Regions from separate parts of the Brevibacillus sp. BD137 genome, predicted to be linked through region 2. Evidence: riboswitches for the same ligand, from Rfam matches in the RefSeq annotation. Region 2 holds a riboswitch; each other region holds the start of a gene.
The links. Region 2 has a riboswitch for S-adenosylmethionine ahead of ODZ53_RS02645 (aminotransferase class I/II-fold pyridoxal phosphate-dependent enzyme). Riboswitches for the same ligand answer to the same signal wherever they lie in the genome.

Region 1 (4,211 bases), on a different contig from region 2:
TCCTGCCAAAAATCGTCGTAGTTACTCGCTTCACTGCCACGAATGCCCAGGTAGAGCCCGTAAGCTGCCGCCATGCCAATGGCTGGTGCGCCACGTACTTCCAAGCGTCGGATGGAACCCCATACTTGCTCGGAGGTGGTCAAGTTCAAATAGATCGTTTCTACTGGCAGACGCGTCTGGTCAAGCAAGACCAATGCGTCATTCTCCCACTTTACAGGTGCCAATTGAGTGCTGGTTGTCATACTGCTGTAGCCTCCTGGTAGTAGCGTTCAGTTATTGTGCGTACGATGTCCGTGATATCTGTCGATTCCTCGATGCCGCCGCGACCGAGAATCAGCGCTTCTCCAATCGTGAGTGCCAGACGCTCTGCTTCTGCGCGAGTCTGGTCGTCTTCGATGGCATTCAGGTCCGCTACGCCTGCCAAGCCAATGACACGACGCAAGATTTTGCATCCGGCATAGCCTGCTGTATCCTGAATCAGGCGCTTCACGTAGCTTTGCCACAGTCCTTCGACATGGGCGCTGCGCTCTTTGGCGTGCTTGTGCCAGAGTTGAACGAATTGCGAAACGAATTCATTCCAGACATCCTCGACTGTTTCCAGTAAGTATTCGCGGTACGCTTCCCGTTCTCCTTGATCTTTTTGCAGACCGTGCTGTCCTGCGTAGTTGAGCAGCAGATTGGCTATAATCGCCCCAATGTCAAAGCCGATTGGGCCGTAGTAAGCGAACTCTGGATCGATTGCTTTTAGGCTGTTTTCCGTGATGAAAATACTTCCGGTATGCAAGTCACCATGCAGCAGTGCCTCCGAGCGCGTAAGGAAATCGTATTTCAGCTTGGCGATTTCCAGCTTCAGCGGCCTGTTGTTCCAGATCGCCTCGACTTCGCGGCGGATCAACGGGTTGAAGTCGTTAGTAGGCGCATTTTCATACGGATCGGTAAAGACGAGATCTTCTGTGATTTTGCATAATTCTGGATTTATGAATGTTCCGACTAGCGTTTTTTTATCGTATGGATGTGCGCCCAGATCGGATGTGAAGAACAACGTTTGCGCGAGAAAACGGCCAATTTGTTTCGCGAATAGCGGATACCGCTTTCCTTCGATCAACCCTTTACGCATGATGATGTGGTCCCCGACGTTTTCCATGACGGTCAACGCAAGTTCCCCATCGAAATGATACACCTGTGGCACCAAGTCCGGAACGTATTTGTGCTGAATCCGGAGTGCCTCGCTCTCGATGCGAGCCCGATCAATCGTAAGCGGCCAAGATTCCCCCACAACGCGGGCAAAAGGCAGTGCTTGCTTAACAATGACGCTCTTACCCGTTGCTGGCTCTTGAATGTCAAAAACCAGATTGAGGTTGCCATCCCCGATTTCTCGGCTGGTCAGCTCTGCTCCTTCGCTAAAAAGACTCGGTATTCCCTTTACGTACTCTACTGCTTCCTGTTCAGTCAATGCGCGATATGCCATGATTCCAAAACTCCCCTCTACGTATTTTTCCTCTATCTCTACTTGTTTTGTTTGTGTCCCAAGAGTATTAGAAAACTGGGCTTCGCCAAGCTTTTTGGTGAAGCCTTCGTTGCACGAAAAAAGACCTCTTTTCCCGAAGAAAAGAGGTCGCTGTCGTCACGTGTAAGAACCGTGTTGATGTCCCCCTTATCTTCCAGACCACTTTTGTTTCTGCAGGAATTAGCACCGTGCATGTCGCCTGTTAATCAGTCGCTTTCTCGCGTCTGAATGGCGTCATGTCGGTTGCCGGGTATCATCGGGCCAGTCCCTCCACCTTCTCTGGATAAGGTATCCAAAACGTATTCGGTTTTTGATTTAGTTTGAATCATACAACCAACGCTTCCACGATGTCAACACCCTTTTGTGCAAAAATTCGCACCTTGCTATCAATAGCTGTATGGTGTTCCGGATGCCGCAGGTCGCTCCCAATTCCACCAGTCTACCTTCCCTAAAAACGCTGCTGTTATCGACTTTTCTGCCTTGAGCTTCAGCAGTTCTTTCGTAGGTCCGGTGAGTCCTCCAGACCACTTTCCCAAGCCCTTCACACCCTTTCACCCCTTGCCACGAAGGAATTGTAAAAAAGTTTCATCTTCGTCTCATTTTTCTAATAATCTCCTGCACATTCTCTGCAAAAACAAGGATTGACTCCTGACAATGAACGTCATATCATGGGGGAAACGAATAACTCTTATCGCGAGCTGGCTGAGGGACTGGCCCTATGATGCCCGGCAACCGGCGCTATACCATGAATCGTACGCTCATCATGCGTACCTTGGATAGCGAAACGGTGCTAATTCCAACGGATAAGAGTCGAGATCGAGCAATTTGGGCTCGTTTCGGCTACTGACCCGAGAGATGAGAGGAGACGAGACGCTTTCATAGTCGACAACCGCCTCCCCGCTCAATGGGGAGGCTTTTTTTATTAATTCAAGGAGGATTTGACGTACCATGAGTGAACAACGTATCCTCGTCACCTATCTCACACAAGCAAAAGACTTGAACAAAAAAGCGCAAGCCATTGCTGTCGGCATGACAGTCGGTTCCTGGACGGACCTGCCGCTTGCCAAGCAAGCTGAACTAGCGCCATATCTCGGTGAAGCTGTGAGCGCGACACCGATTACGACACTGGAAAACGGAGAAACACGCGGTCTGATTACCGTTAGCTATCCGACTCGCAATTTTACAGCGGACATTCCATCCTTGTTAACCGGAATATTCGGCAAACTATCGATGGATGGCAAAATCAAGCTCATCGACATCGTTTTCCCTGAATCATTCCTACAGGCTTTTCCTGGACCGAAGTTCGGCATTGATGGTCTGCGCGAACGTTTAGGGGCACATAACCGTCCGCTCTTGATGAGCATTTTCAAATCGTGCCTAGGTCTTCCTTTCGACGATCTGAAGACGCAATTCCGAGCACAAGCCTTGGGCGGAGTCGATCTCGTGAAAGATGACGAAATCTTCTTTGCAGATGACCGTGCTCCTTTTATCGAACGGATCAAAGCGTTCAAGCAGATCGCACAGGAGACCGAAGCTGAAACTGGCAAGCCCGTCCTCTATGCAGCCAACCTGACTGGACCTGTGCATGAGCTGAACGAAAAAGCGAAGCGTGCGGTAGAGGCGGGTGCTGACTGCCTCTTGTTCAACGTGCTGGCCTTTGGCTTCGATGCCCTGCACCGTTTGGCAGCCGATCCTGACCTACACGTACCAATCATGGCGCATCCAGCATTGGCAGGCGCCTACTATCCATCACCTGATTACGGCATCGCCACCCCGCTTCTACTCGGTACGTTGATGCGTGTAGCTGGGGCAGATTTGGTGCTCTTCCCATCCCCATATGGCAATGTCGCTCTGGACAAAACAGAAGCGTTGCAGCTCGCGAAGCATTTGACAGATCCATTGAATGGTGTACGCCGTTCCTTCCCGGTTCCGTCTGCCGGCATTCATCCGGGGCTGGTTCCACAGCTTTATCAAGACTTCGGACTCGATCAAATCGTCAATGCAGGAGGCGGAATCCACGGTCATCCCGGTGGAGCAACCGCAGGAGCGAAAGCATTCGTTGCTGCGATTGATGCAGTCACCGCAGGCCGAACATTGGAAGAAGCCTCCTCGGAATCACAAGAACTGGCGGTCGCCCTGGAAAAGTGGGGTGGCGCGCGATGAGTAAGAAGCTCGTCCTGTTCTGCGATTTCGACGGAACGATTACCGAAAAAGACAACATTGTAGCGATTGTCCGCAAGTTCGCTCCCCCTGAGTGGGAAGCCTTGACGGAGCAAATCCTTTCGCAAAAAATAAGCGTTCAGGAAGGGGTTGGCAAGCTGTTTCAGCTCTTGCCCTCCTCCTTGCGCCAGGACATTATTGATTTTATTGTCCATGAAGCGACCATTCGCCCGGGATTTGCTGAATTTGTGAGCTATTGCCGCGAAGAAGGCATCGAGCTGTTGATCACGAGTGGCGGCATCGACTTTTTCCTGGAGCCTATCCTGGCACCCTTCGATCTTACCGATGTACCGATCTACTGCAATGGCAGTGATTTCAGCGGAGAGCGCATCACCATTACGTGGCCAAACGCTTGCGATGAACATTGCACGAACGGCTGCGGCATGTGCAAGACGACCATCATCCGCCGTTACGATCCAGCAACCCATTTCCGCATCGTCATCGGCGACTCCATCACTGATTTGGCTGGAGCCAAAATCGCTGA
Region 2 (4,211 bases):
CTTTCAATGTTTTGAGCCCTCGCATCACGAGCCAGCAGTCCTGCACACCCAAAATCGCTCCCATGCCATTCTGGATAAAGTAGAGCTGCTCCCCTAACCCAGCTTCTCTGGTCACGGCCAGACCAGCCACGACGTCGCTATGCCCTCCAATAAACTTTGTTGCACTATGAATGACCACATCTGCGCCAAGTTCCAATGGTCGCTGGTAATACGGGGTAAGGAACGTATTATCGACAATGACGAGCAAGCCGTGCTCCTTCGCGATACGAGAAACCGCTGCAATATCTGTCACCTTTAAGGTAGGATTGGAGGGGGTCTCCAGGTAAACCCCTTTCGTTGCCGGTGTAATAGCCGCACGAACGGCTTCTGTCTCTGTCGCATCCACGAACGTTACAGAGATGCCCATTCTCGACAATACCTTGGTCAAAAACCGAAACGTGCCACCGTATACATCTTCCGCCACTACAACATGATCTCCGGCAGAAAACAGCATGAACACGCTGGAAATGGCAGCCATGCCAGATGAGAACGCGAAACCGCGTGCGCCTCCCTCCAGAGACGCAATGGCTTCTTCCAAAGCCTGCCTAGTCGGATTGCCTGATCTGGCATAATCGAATACACCTGGCTGATCGATATCAGCCTGATGAAACGTAGAAGCTTGATAAATCGGAACCGACGACGCACCTGTGAACGGGTCAATGCAAGTGGAACCGTGGAGGATCTTGGTGGCAAAATTCATCGTACACTCCCCCCTACGACCAAACTAGCATTCAAGGCCTGAAACAAATCGGCTACGACATCATCTGGATGCTCGATGCCAACCGACAGCCGCAACAATCGATCACAAACACCGACATGCTCTCTGACTTCTTGCGGGATATCCGCGTGAGTCTGCGTCGCCGGATACGTACACAATGACTCAACACCACCCAGGCTTTCAGCAAAGGACACGATTTGCAGATTTTGCAAGAACAATCCCACCTGCTCCACATCGCGTACGCGGAACGATACCATCCCACTATGCCCTGTCGCTTGATTCACCTGGATCTCATGTCCCGGATGCTCTGGCAGACCCGGATAAAATACCTCCGCTACTGCCGGATGCTCACGCAGCTTTTCCGCTACAATCAAGGCATTGGATTGATGGCGCTCCATCCGCAATGCCAATGTTTTCATCCCGCGAATGAGAAGCCAGCAATCTTGAGGTCCGAGTACAGCACCGATTGAATTGTGCAAAAACCGGATTTTTTCCGACAACTCTTCTCCTTTTGTTACGATGAGTCCAGCCAACACATCGTTGTGTCCTGCCAAATACTTGGTCGCACTATGTAAGACGATATCTGCACCAAGCTCTAGTGGGCGTTGACAATACGGGGTTAAGAATGTGTTGTCTACAATCGTCAGGAGACTGTGCTGCTTCGCCAATTGTGCTACTGCTCGAATATCGGTAATCTGCATGAGCGGATTGGTTGGTGTCTCGACGAAAATAGCCTTTGTGTCTGGGCGAATCGCATTTTTCAGTGCACCAATGTCACGCAAATCCACGTACGAAAACGTCAGACCGTAACGAGAGAGCACTTGTTCGAACAATCGATAGGTTCCCCCGTACAGATCGAGCGAAACAATCAGATGATCTCCTTGGGAAAACAAACCCATAACGGTATGAACAGCAGCCATCCCTGAGGCGCAAGCGAATCCTGCATCTCCTGATTCCGCTATAGCGATGGTCTCCTCCAAAATGGTGCGAGTAGGATTAGCTGTGCGCGTATAGTCATAGCCAGTGCTCTGGCCCAAGGCAGGATGACGATAAGCCGTTGCATAGTAAACAGGAAAGCTCACCGCCCCTGTTTTTTCGTCTTTGCCTACTCCCGCCTGAATCAACTTTGTTTCCATTTTCATGTCTGTTTCTCTCCCTCCAATAGTGTACGAGGGCATCAAAAAAGCCCTCTTTCCTCTGAAAGAAGGCTTTGTTTACGTCACCGTAAGCAAATCCTTCTCATCTTTCAGAGTTTGATAACTCTGCAGGAATTAGCACCATTATCTCCCTGTTAAAATACAGGTGATTGGTTGCCGGGCATCATCGGGCCAGTCCCTCCGCCGCTCTGGATAAGAAGATTGCTATTCAATTCGATTGACCCTAATACTAATGGATCGGTAGGATTCTTGTCAACAATTTATTTCCACCCGTTAATTTGCATCTTTCAGGGCAGTCATAACTTGATTGTCCAGCTTCGCTGCTGCGTTTTTGTCATACGTCTTTTCATATTGTGGTTCTGCGGAAATACGGGAACCGTAAAACATAATATCACGAACAGCCTCAATTTTGATCTCTACCATGGCCAGCTTGAGCGGAACACCTTCCAGGCGGTCTGTTTTAACGACAGCACGACCATTAATGGCGAAAGACGAGCCGGCACCGATCAAATGCAGGACAACCTGCGGTTCCTTCGCAATATTAGCCAAAATACGTGAGCGATTATCCACGGCAAAACGAATCGTATCGGCGCTGACAGCAAACGTCCAGGACAAGGAACTGAGCGATGGTGCTCCTGACTCATGGTCTACTGTGCCCAAGGTAACAAAACGCTCCTTTTGCAAGAGCTTGAATAAATCTTCGGAAAGAGTTTGGGAAACAGTTTCAGCCATTTCAAAGCCTCCTATCAAACGTTTAGTACGTTCATTTTACCCTTCGCATAGCTGATAGGCAAACGTTTCCTCTTCACCTTGATTCTGGTTGTCTTTTTCCCTAGACTGGTAGGTAACGATACCGAATGATGGAAGGGGATGGACAGCTTGTCGCCTACAGATCGCCTCATGCAGCAAATTGACCAAGTACTTGAAGAGCTTCAGGAAGTTCGAAAGGTAAATGAGCGGATGCACAAAATTGCGATGTTCTTAGAAGATATCCGATTAGCAGATGTGATCCAAAATTACACAGCCCCGCGCAAGCTGCTCTGGATCAATTTCCTCGCAGGTCTTGCCCGGGGTCTGGGATTGACGATTGGTACTGCTATCGTTTTGGCTTTCCTCGGCTCCCTCTTGACGCAATTTCTTTCGATCCCCATTCTGGGGGACTACATCAGACAATTGGTGGAGTACGTCGAGACTTACAAGCAACGGCCTTAATGATAGAGACTAGTCTCTGTCCTCGTCATGATCGTCATCATCGTGATCTTCATTCCATTCCTTACCGTGCTTTTTCCAATAGCCATACGCATTGCCGTTGGGATGCTTATCTTTCTGCTTGCCTTTTTCTTTTTTCTTTTTGTCATCATCATCGTCTTCATCGCCGTCTGTAGGCTTCACAGGCTCGACAATGACCTTTGTGCTGAGTGCAACGTCAGCTTTCTTAATCAGCTTATCGTCTTCATACAATGCGAATTGAATCGATTTGGCACTAAAGGAATGATTCTTGTAAGACAACGTCAAAGAAAACTCGCCTTTGTCATTCGGTTTAATCTCTTTTTTCTTCCCGTCAGGAGCGATCACAACCAGCTCAGCATCGTCCTTTTTGTTCCAGCCGCTTACTGTCCCCTTCACCTGGATGGACTTGGCGGCAGGATTGTTTACAGCAGTCGCCTTGATGACAAATTCGGTCGCTTGATCCTTGTCAGGAGCGTTAACGATTTCTACCTGAACGGATTCGGAATCAACCTTCTTGCCATCCTCGTAAACCTCGATCAAGGCTTTTTGATCTTTTGCTGCTTGTACATCCTTTACTGAAACCGTAAAGCTGCCTACGCCATCCCACAGCTTCTTCACGTTTGCGTCTTTTTTCACGCCATTATAGGTGACAGTTACTTTATCTGCCCCCTGCTTGACAATTCCTTTTACCTTTAATTCCTTTTTCTTCGCATCCAATACAGACATAGTATGGATGATCATTTCCTGATCTTCTTCTGCTTTTGGAACGATCTTTACCTGTTCGCTATCGACCAGCTTGCTGCCCGCATAGGCACTTACGGTTACATACGGCTCATAGGATGCATCCGGAGCTTCAAAGCTGACCGTAAAAGAGTGCTCGTTGGTCGGAACGACTTCAATGATGTCGGAATTCGGCTTTTTCACTACCACCTTGGTGACATCCGAAGTCACAATCCCCTTTATGTACACCTTGTTATTTTCAGTCTTGGCATTTACGCTCACGATTTCTTCAGCATTCTCTGTCAGGCGCACTTCCAGCCAGATGTCGCTGTAGTACTCGTTGTAGA
Region 3 (4,211 bases), on a different contig from region 2:
TTCAGGTCATTATCATGCAAAAATTTCATGTGTTGGGCAAATTGATCAGGAGCTATGACATACCGCTGATTCGATTGATCCGTGACATGATGGTACGTCAAAACAACAACCTGATTGTTATACCACTTTTTCGTTTGAACCACTGCTTCTTCTGTTGGTGTGACGTTTGGCTCAGCATTTTTTGTCTCACTTATGCTTATAGACGTATCCACTTGGGGAAAAGGTTGCACTTCTTGTTTATTCTTTTTTTCCAGAAAAGATTCGCCTAAGAACCCAATAGCCACTATAAAAAACAAAAAAGTAAGAAACACGATCAGGAAGAGCCTTCTGTTCGGCAAAAAAACCCCTCCTCTACTTCCTCACTAGGAGATTCGACACAGTCATACAAATTCCTGTGCAACAATTGACCCAATAATTGGATGACTCTGCTCCTAAAAGAAAAAGAGCCCAGTAGCAACACCAGGCTCTTTTTATGTCTTTCGAATATTAGAGTTGAGCAGCCTCTTGCTTCAGAACTTCTGCTTTGTCTGTTTGCTCCCAAGGAACATTCAGGTCATTGCGTCCGAAGTGGCCATATGCAGCTGTTTGTTTGTAGATAGGGCGACGCAGGTCGAGCTGCTTGATGATACCAGCAGGACGCAGGTCGAAGTGTTTGCGAACCAATTTCACCAGAGCTTCTTCGGAAATGGTACCTGTGCCGAATGTATCTACTGCGATGGAAACTGGTTGTGCTACACCAATTGCGTAAGCAACTTGTACTTCGCATTTGTCTGCGAGGCCAGCAGCCACGATGTTTTTCGCTACATAACGAGCCGCGTAAGCACCGGAACGGTCAACTTTCGTCGGATCTTTACCGGAGAACGCACCACCGCCATGACGAGCATAACCGCCGTAAGTATCTACGATGATTTTGCGGCCAGTCAAGCCAGCATCCCCTTGTGGTCCACCAATTACGAAACGGCCAGTTGGGTTGATGAAGTATTTGGTTTCAGCGTCCAACAGTTCAGCTGGAACAACTGGTTTGATTACGTGTTCAACCAGATCTTGCTTGATTTGCTCCAAAGTTGTTTCAGGAGCATGTTGGGTAGAAATAACGATTGTATCGATACGAACTGGTTTGTCGCCATCGTACTCAACGGTTACTTGTGTTTTTCCGTCAGGACGGAGGTAAGCAAGTGTTCCGTTTTTACGTACTTCAGTCAGACGACGAGCCAATTGGTGAGACATGCTGATTGGAAGTGGCATCAGTTCAGGTGTTTCATTGCAAGCAAAACCAAACATCAAACCTTGGTCACCAGCACCAATTGCTTCGATCTCAGCATCAGTCATTTTGCCTTCGCGTGCTTCCAATGCTTGGTCTACACCAAGTGCAATGTCAGCGGACTGCTCGCCAATTGCAGTAATAACACCGCAAGTGTCAGCGTCAAAACCGAATTTCGCACGGTCATAGCCGATTTCACGAATGGTTTCACGAACGAGCTTTTGGATATCCACATAAGTGTTTGTAGTGATTTCACCTGCTACGAGAACCAAACCAGTAGTTACGGAAGTTTCGCAAGCTACGCGAGCGTTTGGATCTTTGGAGAGGATCGCATCCAAGATGGAGTCGGAAATTTGGTCACAAATTTTATCCGGATGTCCTTCAGTTACAGATTCGGATGTAAACAGACGACGACCTTTTTGCAAAGCCATGAGAAAATACCTCCTTTGACCTCATACAAATAGTGTGGTAGCCGAGTTAGGATTTTATCTACGTAAACGCAAATAAAAAACCTTTTCCAATTTTTAGGAGGAAAAGGTTTGAGCGTTTTTTGCTTCCTTCATCCTCTTATCGGCCAGAACAGATGTCCGTTCTGCTGGTTAGCACCGCTCTAGCTCGGTTGCCGGGCTTCATAGGGCCAGTCCCTCCGCCTGCTCTGGATAAGAGTATCCATTACGGATAATAGAATAATTGTTTTTTTCAGAGATGTCAATAGGAAAAATTTTACTTATAATTGATAGGCTTTTGAAAGTACCACCACTACCTCGGCGCGAGTTGCTCTTCCATTCGGTTTAAAGGAAGAACCGTACCCATTAACCCAATTTCTCGATGTCAAAGCCTCGATGGCAGGAGAAGCCCAGTGACTCGTTGGCACATCCCGATAATTCGAGGTACCGTGATTATACATCAACACATTACGTGCCCGGGCGATCATTACCGCCATCTCTGCACGCGATATCGGCTGATCCGGCTTCATTTCATTCTTCGGGTACCCTTTCAAAATTCCCAATTGATAAGCTACACCTAAGTTGTGATACGCCCAGTGCCGCTTTGGCATATCCCGGAAGGTCGCTTTTCCTGTGTAGGTAGTCGCTACCTTAGAACCGGTCGCACGCATCGATTTAAGCAGCATCGTCGCAAACTCTGCACGGGTCACTGCCTGATTCGGCTTGAATGACGCATCATTAAACCCATTTACAATATCGCGAGAGCTAAGTCTGACGATCTCCGAGCGCGCCCAGTGGTCCGAAATATCGCGATAACCCGCTATCAATTTCTGCTGCGTCACCGTGAGTCGGTACGATTCATATTTGAACGAAGTACCACTATTAAGGCGTACATAATATTTTCCTGGCTGCAAACGCAAACCGATAATATCGTTTCCTCGCTTAGACAGCTCCGCTACCTCATTCGTCGAAGCAAGCGCATAGTTCATATTTCGGTCGCTATAGAGCGCGAAACGAAAGCCGCTATCGACAGGAATGTACGGCGCTCGGAACGTGACATACGATTCACTATTCACAGTAAATTGGAACCAGTCGGAATCGGTAGCTGTCGGTATCGTGCCTGACATCACTGTCCCACCGCTTAACGGAGACGCTGTTTGATAGGTGTCATTCGGCTCATTAAAATCTTTTTTTACTGGCGTGTATCCCAGATCCAGCTGATATTCGCCATTCACCGCATTGCGATTGTACTCACTCACACGGATGTAATACTTCCCTGGTGACACTTCTTTTTGGACGCGCTCTGTCGGATTGTCTTTTGTTCCATTATCGTAGGTAGGGTCCCAGACAACCATCTTTTTACCGAGCTCTTGTTTACCAATACTCAGCAATAAATCGACACGCTTGTTATCAGGACTAACAGCGACATCCAAATGCCCGTATTCACGAACATAGTAGGAGAACCAATCCTGATCCCCTTCATCGTGAAAATTGCCTGTTACACTGATTTCGTTGCCTACGAGTGGCCTTGCCGTCTCTTGCGTATCATTCGGTTCGTTACGGTCCGGATTGATGGTAAACTTACTCGTCAGCACGTAGGTAAAAGCGTTGTTGACCCCTCCGTTACGCATTAACCGGATATTCATTTTCCCCGCTTTGACCGGGACAGTTATCGTATCCCCATTTCCGAAGTACTGTGTAATCGGCGCACGATTCTCTGGGTAAAAGGTAGCTGCCATCGCGGAAGAAATACCGGATGTCACTGACGCTGTAAAGCTGACCTTCCCATCGTAAGGGATGTCCATCTTCAGCCAGTCTATCGTATCTTTTGGTCCCAAATTTCCACGTATCTGAGACTCGATCGGGAACGCTTTTGCTGAGTACGTCTGATTATTCGGCTCTAAAAAGTCATAGGATAAGGACGTTCGAACTGCCTTGTCGACATTTAGCAACCCGTAGCCCGTTTTCCGGTCCCACCCCTTTTCCCCTAAATCCGTAGCCGTTTGATAAAGCAATTGTCTTACATCAAATGGACTTAGTTTGGGATGACGAGCTAGTATGAGAGCCGCTGCACCCGCTACTTGTGGTGCGGCTGCTGAAGTACCGCTAAAGGAACCGTATTTCCCCCCTAGCTTGGTCGTATAAACATTGAAACCGGGCGCTACCAGGTTAAGCTCAGGTCCCGTATTGCTTTGATACAGCACTTCATTGTTACTCCTTACAGCCCCTACCGCTACCACCGTGGGATAAGCTGCCGGATAAGCCACTCGGCTACTCTCATTGCCACTCGCTGCAATCAGAACGGCTCCGCTTCTTTCCGCTCGTTGCACAGCATTCGCCAGTTCTTTGGAGTAGGACATGCTGCTGAGAGACATCAGAATGACTTTGGCACCACGATCCAAGGCAGTATTGATACCCTTAGCAAGAGTCTGGACCGTAGTATCACCATTTTTGGCCAAAACTTTAATCGGCAAAATCTTGGCATTCCACAAGACACCAGATAC
Region 4 (4,211 bases), on a different contig from region 2:
CAACCATCAGGATAATAAAAGGCAACGAACGCACAATGTTGATGATCGTATTCAGGGTGTGATAAATGATTTTATTCGGAAAAAGGTGGTTAACCTGTGTGATGACCAACAAAATCCCGAGCGGAATCCCGATCAGTGTCGCAATGAACAACGAAAACCCAACCATGATAACGGTCTCTTGCAGGGATTGCCCGAATACCGGAATCATTTCAATCAAACGCTCCATTAGCTACGCACCTCCTCTGGGGACACAATATCTACGCGGTAGACGGATTCACGCAAGAAGCGAATGCCATCTTGAATGGGCTGGTCTTCACCAGAAATGTGCAAAAGCAAAATGCCAAGGGCTGTTCCCTTAATGGTCGTAATCGAGCCGTACAACAGATTGGTGCTAATCGGAAAGCGTGCGGACAAGGTACCTAGAACAGGATCGAGAGCGGCATCTCCGCGAAAAGCAACGCGAACAATTTTGGAAACGGGTCCGGATTCTTTTATCTTGGACAAAATCTCCTGTGGTACCTGATCGTCAAAAACTGTTTTGATAAAATTACGGGTCGTTTGCTCTTGCGGATTGCTGAACACATCCAGAACAGAGCCTTGCTCGATGACGACGCCGTTTTCCATGATGGCTACTTGGTCGCAGATTTTCTTGATGACCTGCATTTCATGGGTAATCAGCACGATGGTCAGGTTGAACTTTCGATTGATGTCGAGCAACAGCTCCAGAATGGATTCGGTTGTTTGCGGGTCGAGAGCGGAAGTCGCTTCGTCACAGAGCAGGATTTCCGGATCGGTGGCAAGTGCACGAGCGATGCCCACCCGTTGCTTTTGTCCACCGGATAGCTGAGAAGGATAAGCGTTTGCTTTATCAGACAAGCCAACCAATCCGAGAAGGTCTTCTACCTTGCGCTTTATGACATCTTTGGGGACGTGATTCATCCGCAAGATTTCCGCCACATTGTCAAAGACATTATAGGAAGAGAGCAGGTTGAAGTGTTGAAAAATAATCCCGATCTTTTTGCGAGCTTGCCGCAGCTCTTTTTCCTTGAGGGTCAGCATGTTCTGGCCATTGACGATCACAGAACCGCTGGTCGGCTTCTCCAACAGGTTGATGGTACGGAGCAGGGTACTTTTCCCCGCTCCGCTAAAGCCGATCACCCCGTAGATTTGCCCTTTTTCCACCTGCAGGGATACGCCCTTCAATGCTTCTACCTGCTTGTTTCCTACTTGATACGACTTATGAATATCGGTTAGCTGTATCATAACGAGTTCTCCTTGTTGTTCTTGATGTTCCTGGCGTCGATCTTACCAGGACGGCAGTACAGCTCCTTCAAAGCGTTCGTCGATGAATTTTTTCACTTCTTCCGAGCGGTAGATGTCCACCAGCTTTTTGACGGCTGGGTTGTCTTTGTTGGTTTCGTTGGCTGCCAAGATGTTTACGTACGGAGAGTCAGCCGTCTCAGCGAAGATCGCGTCTTTTTTCGGGGAGTAGCCAGCTTCCATCGCGAAGTTTGTGTTAATCGAAGCAACCTCTACGTTGCTCAGCGAGCGTGCCAGGAAAGCAGCCTCCAGCTCTTTGAATTGCAAATTTTTCGGATTTTCCACGATGTCCAGTGGTGTTGCGTTGTCGCCCACGCCATCCTTGAGCTTAATCAAGCCAGCTGCTTGATAGAGCAGCAAGGCGCGTGCTCGGTTGGTCGGGTCATTTTGAATGCCGACAACGCCGCCTGCCGGGATGTCCTCGACTTTTTTATGCTTGGTGGAGTACAGGCCCATCGGGTACGTCACGGTTTTTCCGACCTCGACGATCTTTGTTTTGTGATCTTGATTGAACTTCGCCAAGAACGGGATGGTTTGGAAGCTGTTTACATCGAGATTTCCTTTATCGAGAGCTTGGTTCGGCTGTACGTAATCGTTGAAAACGACGACTTCGACGTCGAGTCCTTTGCCTTTGGCGACTTCTTTTACTTTGTTAAGAATCTCTTCGTGTGGGCCGCCAGTGACACCCACTTTGAGTGAGGTTTGTTCAGCAGCAGTGCCGCCGTTAGCAGGCGCAGCTTCTTGTTTGCCCCCGCAAGCCGTTACGAGCGATGTAGCGAGCAGTAGTGTAGTGAGCAGTAGACCAGTTTTTTTCATGAAAATACCCCTTTTCTCTGGATGTAAGATGGAAAAGAAAAAAGCCTCTTCCGACAGAAGAGGCGAAAACTGCAAGTATGTAACCACACTGCAACAATACCTCTCTTATCTGTCGGAATAAATTCCGCTGGATTTGGCACCGTATCGTTTGCGATAGGTTGCCGAGGTGTCATAGGGCCAGTCCCTCAACCTCTCTTCATAAGAGAATGTGCTATGAAATTATCATTCCAAACATTGTTGTTAATTCTTATTTGGATAGTTGGATTATAACGACTGATTTTTTCGGTGTCAACAGTTTTTGCAAACGAATGACTTGGTGGAAAAATGTGAAATTGATCTAAATACGAATATTCTATTGAAGAATGAAAAAATCATATGTATAATGAGAGCGAATGAACCCGATGCCAGCTATCGCAGGTGATGACATGACTCTCGTGGACTCCAATGAAACTAGAAAAAAGCTGTCTGCCATCTATAATGAGATAGCAAAAGAGTTGTTCGGATTTGGAACGACTTTGCTCCGAGTCACGATTGAAAATCAGATGATTACGTTCCAAGCTAAGCATCGCCGCTCTCCGCGCTCACAAGCGTTGGAAGGAGAAGCACCGGCCCTCAAGCTCGAAGTCGATTTTCGCATGTCCCTTCTTTATAAGAAGAGACTGAGAGAACGACTGGAAGAAGAGATGGGGTTGCCGTTGGAAGCCGTGCTGAGGGACTATGATGCGCCTACGCAGTGGGCGATCACGAATGTTATTTTAGCTGAATCAGAACTGAATACCTGACGCAATCGTTCGGATTTTCTCTTTTGATCTATCTTAAGGGGAGACCGTAGACTTTGCGTAAAAACGGGTGTCACTTCTCTTTGTTTACGAAGAAAAGTGCTCTTGTTTAGAATGATACGTTCTAATCAAGGGTACTTTTCTTTTTATTGTATCACCATATTTTGTCATCAAATGAACCCAACTGGAGGAGAATTACGATGAAGAAATTACTTGCTGGAATCCTGTCTTTTTCTATGATGTCACTGGCTCTCGCTGGCTGTGGCAGCAATGATCAACCACAAGCGGGAGGAGCTGGCGGCGAAGCCAAGGGCGAGCCACAAAAGCTGGTTATCTCCACATGGGGCTTCTCCGAAGACTTTTTCCGCAAAGAAGTATATGAGCCGTTTGAAAAAGAACATAACGTGAAAATCGTGCTGGAAATCGGGAACAACGCAGAGCGTCTGAACAAGGTCCGCCAAGGAAGCTCCGATGTAGACTTGATCTACCTCTCTGACTACTATGCACAGCAAGGGATTGAGAGTGGCGCATTTGAAAAAATCGACCGCAGCCGCATCCCGAACCTGGATCAAATCTACGACATTGCCAAAGCACCACTGGGCGAGGAGTACGGTCCAGCTTACACGGTTGGTCAATTCGGGATTGCCTACAATCCAAAGATCGTAAAAACCGAGATCAAGGATTGGAAAGATCTGTGGAACCCAGAGCTGACAGGCAAGCTGACACTGCCAAGCATTACGTCCACAACTGGCCCGATGGTTCTCGACAGTGCTTCTGCGATCGCGGGCAGCAAGGAATTTAACGAGGATCAAGCCTTCGCGAAAATGAAAGAAGTCAACAAAAGTGTCGTGAAGTTCTACGATAAGACCTCCGAATACGTGAACATGTTTGGACAAGAAGAAATCGGCGTAGGACCGATCATGGAAATGTACTTCAAAGACATCAAAGCTGCTGTTCCAGAGGCTGTTTTCATACAACCTGCAAGCGGCGGATATGCGGTTATGAATACGGTTAACATCGTAAAAGGCTCGAAAAACAAAGCACTCGCAGAAGACTTCATCAACTATCAGCTGAGCAAGGAAGTTCAAGAGAAAACAGCAAAAGCGAAAATCGATTCCCCTGTAAACAAGACCGTTCAACTGACAGAAGAAGAAGCAAAAGGTGTAACGTACGGGGAAGAAACCGTAAGCAAGCTGAAAATGCTGGACATGAAATTCGTAAACGAGCACTCCAAAGCATGGATTGACCGTTGGAATCGTGAAATCACGCAATAACGCAATAACGTACGATAGAAAA

Region 1: linked by a shared signal. The riboswitch ahead of ODZ53_RS28440 (2,3-diketo-5-methylthiopentyl-1-phosphate enolase) and the one ahead of ODZ53_RS02645 (aminotransferase class I/II-fold pyridoxal phosphate-dependent enzyme) in region 2 are both predicted to bind S-adenosylmethionine.
Region 3: linked by a shared signal. The riboswitch ahead of metK (methionine adenosyltransferase) and the one ahead of ODZ53_RS02645 (aminotransferase class I/II-fold pyridoxal phosphate-dependent enzyme) in region 2 are both predicted to bind S-adenosylmethionine.
Region 4: linked by a shared signal. The riboswitch ahead of ODZ53_RS08565 (MetQ/NlpA family ABC transporter substrate-binding protein) and the one ahead of ODZ53_RS02645 (aminotransferase class I/II-fold pyridoxal phosphate-dependent enzyme) in region 2 are both predicted to bind S-adenosylmethionine.

Annotation. Positions count from the first base shown of each region.
Region 1 is NZ_JAOTNO010000023.1:45,084-49,294, forward strand. It holds gene mtnA (S-methyl-5-thioribose-1-phosphate isomerase) at 1-242, opposite strand, end outside; gene mtnK (S-methyl-5-thioribose kinase) at 239-1,468, opposite strand; SAM riboswitch class I at 1,652-1,797, opposite strand; gene ODZ53_RS28435 (hypothetical protein) at 1,894-2,052, opposite strand; SAM riboswitch class I at 2,193-2,369, shown strand; gene ODZ53_RS28440 (2,3-diketo-5-methylthiopentyl-1-phosphate enolase) at 2,456-3,670, shown strand; gene ODZ53_RS28445 (2-hydroxy-3-keto-5-methylthiopentenyl-1-phosphate phosphatase) at 3,667-4,211, shown strand, end outside.
Region 2 is NZ_JAOTNO010000001.1:493,679-497,889, forward strand. It holds gene ODZ53_RS02640 (trans-sulfuration enzyme family protein) at 1-739, opposite strand, end outside; gene ODZ53_RS02645 (aminotransferase class I/II-fold pyridoxal phosphate-dependent enzyme) at 736-1,899, opposite strand; SAM riboswitch class I at 1,994-2,113, opposite strand; gene ODZ53_RS02650 (pyridoxamine 5'-phosphate oxidase family protein) at 2,188-2,646, opposite strand; gene ODZ53_RS02655 (DUF5665 domain-containing protein) at 2,785-3,126, shown strand; gene ODZ53_RS02660 (hypothetical protein) at 3,136-4,211, opposite strand, start outside.
Region 3 is NZ_JAOTNO010000003.1:72,212-76,422, forward strand. It holds gene ODZ53_RS07060 (polysaccharide deacetylase family protein) at 1-338, opposite strand, end outside; gene metK (methionine adenosyltransferase) at 487-1,692, opposite strand; SAM riboswitch class I at 1,826-1,927, opposite strand; gene ODZ53_RS07070 (S8 family peptidase) at 1,989-4,211, opposite strand, start outside.
Region 4 is NZ_JAOTNO010000003.1:409,298-413,508, reverse strand. It holds gene ODZ53_RS08575 (methionine ABC transporter permease) at 1-226, opposite strand, end outside; gene ODZ53_RS08570 (methionine ABC transporter ATP-binding protein) at 226-1,263, opposite strand; gene ODZ53_RS08565 (MetQ/NlpA family ABC transporter substrate-binding protein) at 1,306-2,136, opposite strand; SAM riboswitch class I at 2,239-2,341, opposite strand; gene ODZ53_RS08560 (hypothetical protein) at 2,562-2,918, shown strand; gene ODZ53_RS08555 (ABC transporter substrate-binding protein) at 3,116-4,189, shown strand.